Regions from separate parts of the Mannheimia massilioguelmaensis genome, predicted to be linked through region 2. Evidence: riboswitches for the same ligand, from Rfam matches in the RefSeq annotation. Region 2 holds a riboswitch; each other region holds the start of a gene.

Region 1 (3,285 bases), on a different contig from region 2:
GGCAATAAGTTGTGATTTTGCACATAATTCTATTAGTTGTGTTAATGCTTGAGGGTTCTCAAGTAATAATTCTAAATAGGTTGTTCGGGTTAGAATTTTCTCGACAATGTTTAACATTCTTGGTAACAAAGTGCGGTATTCAGCATGAGAAAAAATTTGTAATAATAAATTTGGTAGAAGCTGAGCAAGCACTTCTCGTCCTCGAATGCCAATAGAACGGAGTTTCACACTAGAACGGAAAGCTTCTAATTTATGGATTAATTCTTCTCGTTCATTTTCGCCGATCCCTTGTTGGATCAAAATATCAGATAACTCATTCTGCTCAATATGGGCGTCTAGAAAATCACGCCATTCATTTTCTTTGATATCTTGTTCTGGTTCTTCATCTTGTCCAATTAAATTTTGAAAAACTGACCGCACTTTTTGCTGATGTTGTTGTAATATGTGATAAAAACTTTGCCAATCAGTAATAGGATAATGAATTTCAATGCTTTGATGATTTTGATCCCAAAGAGTAAAACATTTTGTTGCTTCGACTAAACGTAATTGATCTAATTCTTTGCTAGGTAGTAATTGTGTTTGTTTATCATCAATGGCTTGTAATACGTTTTCTACACGGCGTAAGAATAAATAGGCTTGCATTAAATCTTGATGTTGCTTAGCACTAATCAGACCTAGTTTTTCAATTTCAGGGAGAAGTTTGAGTAATTCATGTTTTTGTAAGGCAATTTCTCGACCGCCACGAATGAGTTGAAAAACTTGTACAATAAATTCTATTTCTCGAATTCCACCTGCACCAAGCTTTATATTATCCACTAAGCCACGACGACGGACTTCACGCTCAATTTTATGCTTCATTTCTCGTAAAGATTGGATAACACTGAAATCGATGTAACGGCGATAAACAAATGGACGAAGTAGTTGGCGTAAGGTTTTGATATTAGGATCTTGTTCATCTGCCCCTAAAATTCGTCCTTTAATCATGGCATAGCGTTCCCAATCTCGCCCTTGTTCTTGATAATAGGTTTCCATTCCATTAAAACTTAATGCTAATGCACCGCTTTCACCAAATGGACGTAAACGCATATCTGTACGGTAAACGAAACCATCAACCGTAAATTCATCTAAAGTATTAATCAGTTTTTGTCCTAAACGCATAAAGAATTTTTGGTTTTCCATTGGTTTACGAGTTCCAACAGTTTCACCATTAGCAGGATAGGTGAAGATTAAATCAATATCTGATGAAAAATTAAGTTCAAAACCACCAAGTTTGCCCATTCCAAGAATATAAAGTTGTTGAGGATGTCCTTGTTCATCCACCGGTGTTCCCCAATCTGCACAAGCTTGTTTATAGAGCCAATCTCTTGCACAAATAATGCATGCTTCAGCTAATTGTGAAAGACGAATAAAAATTTCCTCTACCGTGCCTAAATTCAGGCTCTGACAAAAACTGAGCTTCACCATTTCACGGTTACGGAATTGTCGTAATGTTTTATATAACCCCGCTTCGTCAGTTACTGTATTTAATAACAGAGTTAAACGAGAAGCATAGTTTTCACAATCAGATAATGAGGGGCTAGTTTGCCAACACTCCCATAAAAAGTGCGGTTGTTTTTTGAAAATTTCTACCACAAAGTCAGACATCGCAATAGCCTGTGCTAGCCGTCCAATTGGGGCATTCAGATCCTGTTGTTGATCAATAATATCTTTGTACAATTGCGAATTACATTGATCAGGAAATTGCTCAATTAATAATTCTGCAAGTTGGGTTAACGTTGTTTGAAAGGCAGAAATGGGCATACTCATAGATGTTCCTAAGTCTTTGGTATGTAGATTTATATGTGTATTGTAACTGAATCTTAAAGATTATAAAAAGTTAGATGGTGAAGAAATGTTTTAAATATGCAGTTGCTTATAAGATACTTAATTAATGTCATACTTATTTTAAACCTCTCTGTAGAAAAATGGCTTGAATAAATCCCTTAAAAGCGATTAAACTATTTGCCGTTCTCAACGGGGTGCTTCATTTGAGGCTGAGAGAAACCCGTAGAACCTGATCTGATTAATCACAGCGTAGGGATTTGAGAAAGCGAGTAAATTTTTCTAAAATTGTACCGCACTTAAATTCCTTTAATTTCAATTAAAGGATTTTTTTATGCCTAAATCTAAAATTTTTCTTTTTTCAACCGCACTTTTTCTGTCTGGACAAGCGGTTGCAGAGAACCAATCGGTCAACCTTTATGCAGAAGAATATTTTGCTGCACAGTGGGGAGCCGGCCCTGAAGTAAAAACCAATTTTGAAAAAGCCTTCCCTCAGTGTCAAATTAATATGATTCCTTTTGATAGCCGTACCACCATGTTAAATCGTTTACGTTTGGAGGGAAAGAAAACCAAAGCTGATGTGGTGATTGGTATGGATAATCATCAATTAGAAGCTGCTGAAAAAACAGGTTTATTTGCACCTCATGGTGTCAGCTTGAACCATGTTAACATGCCAGTTAAGTGGCAGAGCCAATATTTTGTGCCTTATGAGTTTTCAAAATATGCGTTTATTTATGATAAAACTAAACTACAAAATCCACCTAAGAGCTTAAAAGAGTTAATTGAACGTGAAGATCTTAAGGTGATTTATCAAGATCCTCGTACAAGCAGTATTGGAAGAGGATTATTAGTTTGGATGAATATGCTTTATCCACAAGATCAAATTAATCAACAGTGGCAAACATTACAGAAACATACTGTTACTGTTGGCAAAGGTTGGTCAGAAACCTATGGTAGTTTTTTAAAAGGAGAAGCTGATTTGGTATTAAGTAATAATACCTCTCCGCTTTATCATTTGCTGAATGAGCATAATTCCAACTATGCTGCCACAGAATTTGCAGAGGGTGAAACCTTACAAATTGATATGGCAGGCAAAATCGCAGGAAAAAATAATGCTTGTGCGGATCATTTTTTAAGTTTTCTATTGCAACCAGATAGCCAAAAAACCATTATCACTAAAGGGATTATGTTGCCAGTGGTTGAAGGCAATATTGAGCCTCATTACGATGCACTAAAAAGTGCCGTGATGAAAAGTAAAACTATTGATACCTTGATGATTAGTGATGAACAATTGAAATCTTGGATAAACCAATGGCAGTCAGCATTGAGTAAATAACGGCGTTATGTCCTTATTATTTCCTTCCATTAAACATTTAGCTCCTGCCCATTATGTGGGCGGGATTTTGGTGCTATGTTTATTAATGGTGATTTATGGAGGCTCTTTATTAGCCGTATTTTATCAGG
Region 2 (3,285 bases):
AGTAATGATGACTACTCCTCAAGATTTGGAAGATTTCGCATTAGGATTTTCATTAGCTGAAGGGATTATTGATAAAACTTCAGATATTTATGGTATTGATGTGGAAGAAACTTGTAATGGGGTGGAGGTTCAAATTGAATTGGCAACTCGTTGTTTCGTTCGTCTGAAAGATTTACGCCGTACAATGGCTGGACGTACAGGTTGTGGGATTTGTGGCAGTGAGCAATTAGAACAAGTGACTAAAAAATTACCTAAATTAGACCGCACTTTTAGCTTTGATTTAAATAAACTAGATCAATGTTTAACAATTTTGCATGATGCCCAAGTATTGGGTAAGCAAACAGGCTCTACTCATGCCGCGGGTTTCTTCTCTTTAGAAGGCGAGTTATTGGCTATTCGTGAAGATGTTGGACGTCATGTGGCTTTGGATAAATTATTAGGCTGGCATGCGAAGAATAATCAACCTCTGGGATTTGTGTTAGTGACAAGTCGAGCAAGTTATGAAATGGTACAAAAAGCAGCAACTTGTGGCATTGAAATGCTCATTGCAATTTCAGCAGGAACTGATTTAGCTGTGAGAATGGCTGAAGAGAGTAATCTCACATTAATTGGATTTGCTAGGGAAGGACGAGCTACAGTTTATACAGGAAAAGAGCGATTGATATATTGAGCTATGTAAAGGGCAGATCTCGTTAATCCGCCCTATAGCCTTAGTTACTGTTCTGATAGACTCATTTTCGTCCAACGTTCAATTAGCTTTTTACTTTCTTGATCTGAACCAAAATGTAAAAAGTCAATATCAATAAATTGCAATTTTAATGGATCGCTTGCCTTAGGATGATGTTGTGCATGAATATTGGCTGGTAGCTGATAAGAATTAGCTTCACGCCAAGGGATTTCTTGTGCTTCGGCCGTGAGAACCCAGTCGGTAAATAATTTTGCATTTTCAAGATTGCGGGCATTTTTAATAATGCTATTGGCACCTAAAGTATAACCAATGCCTTCACAAGGTAAAACGCCTGTTACTGGCGCACCTTTTTCCTGCTCACGAATATAGCTATGCATAAAACTAATATCTACAGCTACTTCTCCTGATGCTAAGGTGTTTGTCGCTAAACCACTTTTTGAAAATTGTGACACATTTTTATTGAGTGCTTTCAGGTATTCAAAGGCTTTATCTTCACCCCAAAGTGCGATTAAGGTAGTGAGAAATGAATATCCTGTACCAGAGACTCTAGGATCAGGGTATTGAATTTCATTTTTAAATTCTGGTTTTAATAGATCTTTAAAGCATTGTGGTTTTTTAATATTGAGTTTTTCAAGTTTTTGAGTATTAATACCAATGCCTAATTCCATTAAGTAAATAATCGAAGAAAATTCACCTCGTTGTTCCATTAATTGTTTAAATTGTGGCAAAATTTGTTTTTGATTAGGTGAGCGGTATTTTTCAAGTAAGCCTAAATCAGCTGCTTGTAAATGAGGTTCTAAAGTGCCACCGTACCATACATCTGCCTGAGGATTGTCTTTTTCTGCTTTAATTTTACCTAATGTGGTTCCTGTACTATTACGAATAAATTGGGTTTCTACGTGGTATTTTTTAGCGAATGCTTGGCTGATTTTTTCGCAAGCGGTATTTTGCACACTGCAATAAATATTTAATTTACCTTCTGCCTGGGCAAATTGAGGTAATAGGCTTATAGCACCGATAAAAAGTGCGGTAGGTTTTAGAAAAATTTTATGAATAGATAAAATTGAATGAGTTGTCATTGAATTGCTCCTTAATTAAAAGAAAACAAGTCAACACATAAACGAAAGAGAAAAATGTGGATAATTAGTTTCCTACGCCAGTGTTAACTGTATCAGGTTCACGGGTATTTCTCAGCCGATTTTTTCAGCACCCCGACTAACGGAGCAACAATATAAAACCTTTTCTCTTAATTGTAAATAGGGTTGGCTCATTACATTGACAAAGCATATATAACCCTTATAATCCCCTGTAAAAATAAACAGCAAAATGTAGTGAGCAATAATGGATATTTCAGAATTACTTGATGGTTTAAATGATAAGCAACGTGAAGCTGTAGCGGCACCGCTAGGTAACTATTTAGTGTTGGCAGGTGCAGGAAGCGGAAAAACTCGAGTTTTAACTCATCGTATTGCTTGGTTAATTGCTGTCGAAAGCGTTTCTGAAAGTAGTATTATGGCGGTGACTTTTACAAATAAAGCCGCTGCAGAAATGCGTCATCGTATTGAATCAACATTAACTCCCCATTCTTCTCATTCTTTATCAGGTATGTGGGTCGGCACTTTTCATAGCATTGCTCACCGATTATTACGTGCTCATTATGTGGATGCCAATTTGCCACAAGATTTCCAAATTATGGATAGCGAGGATCAACTTCGCCTAATGAAGCGTTTACTTAAATTGCATAATTATGATGAGAAAATGTTTCCAGCAAAACAGGCCTGTTGGTATATCAATAATAAAAAGGATGAGGGTTTAAGACCAAACCTAATTGATGATCATAATGATCGCCAAGAACGAGAATGGATTAAAATTTATCGTATTTATCAAGATACTTGTGATCGTGCCGGGTTGGTGGATTTTGCTGAAATTTTATTACGTGCTTATGAGTTATTTCTCAAGAAACCTGTGATTCTGCAACGTTACCAGCAACGCTTTGGGCAAATATTGGTGGATGAGTTTCAAGATACGAATAAAATTCAATATGCTTGGATCAAATTATTAGCTGGTGAAACAGGCAATGTAATGATTGTTGGGGATGATGATCAGTCTATTTATGGTTGGCGTGGTGCACAAATCGAAAATATTCAAAAATTCCTTGATGATTTCCATCAAGCTCAAACCATTCGTTTAGAGCAAAATTATCGTTCTACAGGCAATATTCTACAGGCTGCCAACCAATTAATTTCAAACAATAATAACCGCCTAGGTAAAGATTTATGGACGGATGGTGAACAAGGCGATCCTGTGGGAATTTATGCCGCATTTAATGAATTAGATGAAGCACTTTTTGTCTCTTCTCAAATTAAGATTTGGTTAGAAGATGGTGGTTGCTTAAATGATATAGCGATTTTATATCGTAGCAATAGTCAATCACGTGTGATTGAAGAAGCACTGATTCGGGCACAAATTCCATATCGTATTTACGGAGGAATGCGATTCTTCGAACGTCAAGAAATCAAAGATGCGTTAGCTTATTTACGCTTAATTGCAAATCGCCAAGATGATGCAGCTTTTGAACGTGTAATTAATACGCCAAC
Region 3 (3,285 bases), 190 kb from region 2:
GAAAATGCAAAATATCGTTGATTAGTGTGCTTGGTTACCCTAGATGGTACCGGCATCCACACAGTGCTTGATTAACTTTAGTAGAAACCGTTCATTTTTCTCAATTTTTTCATAAAATCTATAAAAACTCGGATAAAGTAAGAACAACCGCTGTATAACTTGCCGATTCTATCAGCTCCCCTCCCCTCACAATGAATGATAATTATCAGAATAGAAGGATAATAAAACGAATAATTGATATGTTTGGAGATAATTCTTCAATACATAATTGTCATGGTCTAGGACAAAAACAATGTGTAACGGATGGTTATCGTAAAGATGAAAAAGACCTAATTATGAATAAAGAACGAACAATTTATGATTTAAACAGAAATTCAAACCATAAATAATAGGAGAAATTTTATGAGAGTACTTTGTATGATTTTTAGTATTGCCTTTTTGGTTAGTTGTTCATTTGGTGGGTTTAAGCCACCTAAACTATACTATATATGGTATACAGGAAAGTCATTTTATGACCCCAATACTGGAGCTTGGATTGGGAAGTTTGAATTTGCCACTCAAAGAGATGTTGATATGCGAGCTTGTGGAATGGACCCTGTATTAGGTGAAAGTGATAAACTTAAAGTTAATTTATGTATGGAAAAAAAAGGATGGTATTTGGAACAAGGTCCCGTATGTGAAGAAAAGTATGTATGGAACGAGCCAGAATGTATTAAATGGCGAGCTAAACACAGCAAACCAGATGCAAAGCCTTGGGGATAATAAAAAATTATTATTAATTTTCAGAAAAACTTTGGGGGATATTGGTTCAAAAACAGAACAAATTGAATTTAACAATAAAACAGTGCATAAAGTAAAAAGTGAAGGATGAAAGCCATTAATTCTATTTTATTTAATAATATCAATATGTTATCTAAATAACAATTCTCCACCAGATATGAATTTTAGGTAAAAAGAGTAAAAAATATTTTATGAAAATTCTAGATTTTGTAAAAAAATTTTTAATTTTTAGACCGCACTTTTACTTCGATTCCCTTTCCATTTTAGTGATCTCACTCACAATTTTATAAAACAAATTTTGTGTTAAATTTTGAACGGTATTACACTTGTTATTACATTAGTCGGGGTGCTACGTTTCAGTAGCTGAGATAACACCCGTGAACCTGATACAGCTAATACTGGCGTAGGAAACTAATTGTAAAAGATTCAAGTAAAACTAAAATACTCTCGTTTATTGATAAAAGATCTTTTGTACTTTTATTCCCTTTCGTCTTATTGCTGGTTAATTTCATTTTTTACAAAAAGGAATTGCTATGCAAACTCATTATTTAGAACTGATTCGTCAAAAAAATCCATTAGTTCATTGTATTACTAATATTGTTGTCACCAATTTTTCCGCTAATGGCTTATTAGCTTTAGGTGCCTCGCCTTTTATGTCAACAATGCCTAAAGAAGTAGCAGAAATTCAAGATTTTGCGCAAGGTTTATTAATAAATATTGGTACGATTCACCCCGCAGATATTGAAGCAATGTTGATTGCAGGAAAAGCAGCAAATCAATTAGATATTCCCGTGGTATTCGATCCTGTTGGTGTGGGTGCGACGAAATTCCGTCAACAGGTTACACATCAATTACTCAGCCAAATCAAAGTGGCGGTTATACGTGGAAACGCTGCGGAAATTGCTTTTTTAGCGGAAGGTTGTTGGCAAGGGAAAGGTGTAGATGCGGCGGGTAATGATGCAGATTTAAATATTATTGCTAAAACCGTGGCTCAAAAATATCAATGTATTGTGGCAATAAGTGGTGAAACTGATGTGATTTCTGATGGTTCACTACTCTGCTCCATTCATAATGGCTCATCTATGCTTCCTAAAGTCACAGGTTCTGGTTGTTTACTTGGTGCTGTAATTGCCGCATTTCTTGGGGTTGCTGAAAAGGATTCATATTTTTCTGCTTGTGTCGAAGCCTGTGCAACTTATGCGGTTGCAGGAGAATTGGCAATGCAAGGCTTACTACCAACTGAATATGGCAGTTTCGCGGTTAATTTTATTAATCAATTAGGTGCTATTACCTCTGCCCAAGTACAACGTGTTAGCAAAATCAACAAGAAGTAAAAAACATATGATGAATCCAATAAGACAAACCTTAACCATTGCAGGTTCCGATAGCGGCGGTGGTGCAGGTATTCAAGCTGACTTAAAAACCTTTCAAATGCGAAATGTTTTTGGGACTTCTGTTATCACTTCGGTGACGGCACAAAATACGCTGGGCGTTTACGATATCCATCTTATTCCTATTGATACAATTCAATCTCAACTTAAAGCTATAGCTGAAGATTTTGATATTAGAGCGGTTAAAATTGGAATGCTGGGAGATGCTAATCGCATTGAATGTGTTGCTGATGGTTTACGTCAATATTCTTTTGGCAAAATTGTGTTAGATCCCGTGATGATTGCAAAAGGTGGAGCTAGCTTACTACCACAAAGTGCGGTCAGTGCATTAAAAAATTTAATGATTCCTCAAGCAGATATTATTACCCCTAATATTCCTGAAGCAGAAGCACTTACAGGGATTAAAATCCATAATGAAACAGATATTAAAAAAGCCGCTGAGATTATACAAAATTTAGGTGTTGAAACGGTAATTATCAAAGGTGGTCATTTAGATGATGCGAAAAGTGCGGTATGTAAAGATTGGATTTTCACTTCAGATGAAGATTTTACACTCTCCTCCCCTCGTTATCAGACCCTTCATACTCATGGCACAGGCTGTACATTTTCAGCTTGCATTACCGCAGAAATAGCTAAAGGCTATACTGTTCCACAAGCGATACATACAGCCAAGTTATTTATTACTGAGGCAATTAGCCATCCATTAAACATTGGTCATGGGCATGGACCAACAAATCATTGGGCATATCGTGATGAATAAAGTGAAATCAATGCTTTCCGTGTATTTTATTGCTGGCTCACAGGATTGCTGCCATTTATCTAATAATGCTGGTGAAAATTTACTCTATATTTTAAAACAAGCACTAATGGGCGGAATTAGTTGCTTTCAATTCCGTGAAAAAGGAAAGAACTCTTTAGAAAATGATCCCGCAGCAAAACGTCAACTTGCCATTGAATGCCAAAAACTATGTAAAGAATTTAATGCTCCTTTCATTATTAATGATGATATTGACTTGGCTTTATCTCTACAGGCTGATGGAATTCATGTAGGACAAACAGATATGGGAATCAACGATATTCTGCTAAAAACTACAGTAAAACCGATTATTGGATT

What was found. Region 2 has a riboswitch for thiamine pyrophosphate ahead of BN1226_RS04890 (ABC transporter substrate-binding protein). Riboswitches for the same ligand answer to the same signal wherever they lie in the genome.
Region 1: linked by a shared signal. The riboswitch ahead of thiB (thiamine ABC transporter substrate binding subunit) and the one ahead of BN1226_RS04890 (ABC transporter substrate-binding protein) in region 2 are both predicted to bind thiamine pyrophosphate.
Region 3: linked by a shared signal. The riboswitch ahead of thiM (hydroxyethylthiazole kinase) and the one ahead of BN1226_RS04890 (ABC transporter substrate-binding protein) in region 2 are both predicted to bind thiamine pyrophosphate.

What each region holds. Positions count from the first base shown of each region.
Region 1 covers NZ_CDQL01000008.1:67,421-70,705, forward strand. The annotation lists gene glnE (bifunctional [glutamate--ammonia ligase]-adenylyl-L-tyrosine phosphorylase/[glutamate--ammonia-ligase] adenylyltransferase) at 1-1,806, opposite strand, end outside; TPP riboswitch at 2,005-2,098, shown strand; gene thiB (thiamine ABC transporter substrate binding subunit) at 2,156-3,157, shown strand; gene thiP (thiamine/thiamine pyrophosphate ABC transporter permease ThiP) at 3,165-3,285, shown strand, end outside.
Region 2 covers NZ_CDQL01000006.1:24,906-28,190, reverse strand. The annotation lists gene fdhD (formate dehydrogenase accessory sulfurtransferase FdhD) at 1-670, shown strand, start outside; gene BN1226_RS04890 (ABC transporter substrate-binding protein) at 715-1,767, opposite strand; TPP riboswitch at 1,820-1,912, opposite strand; gene uvrD (DNA helicase II) at 2,030-3,285, shown strand, end outside.
Region 3 covers NZ_CDQL01000006.1:212,721-216,005, forward strand. The annotation lists gene BN1226_RS05785 (hypothetical protein) at 1-21, shown strand, start outside; gene BN1226_RS05790 (hypothetical protein) at 403-762, shown strand; TPP riboswitch at 1,113-1,207, shown strand; gene thiM (hydroxyethylthiazole kinase) at 1,314-2,114, shown strand; gene thiD (bifunctional hydroxymethylpyrimidine kinase/phosphomethylpyrimidine kinase) at 2,125-2,931, shown strand; gene thiE (thiamine phosphate synthase) at 2,924-3,285, shown strand, end outside.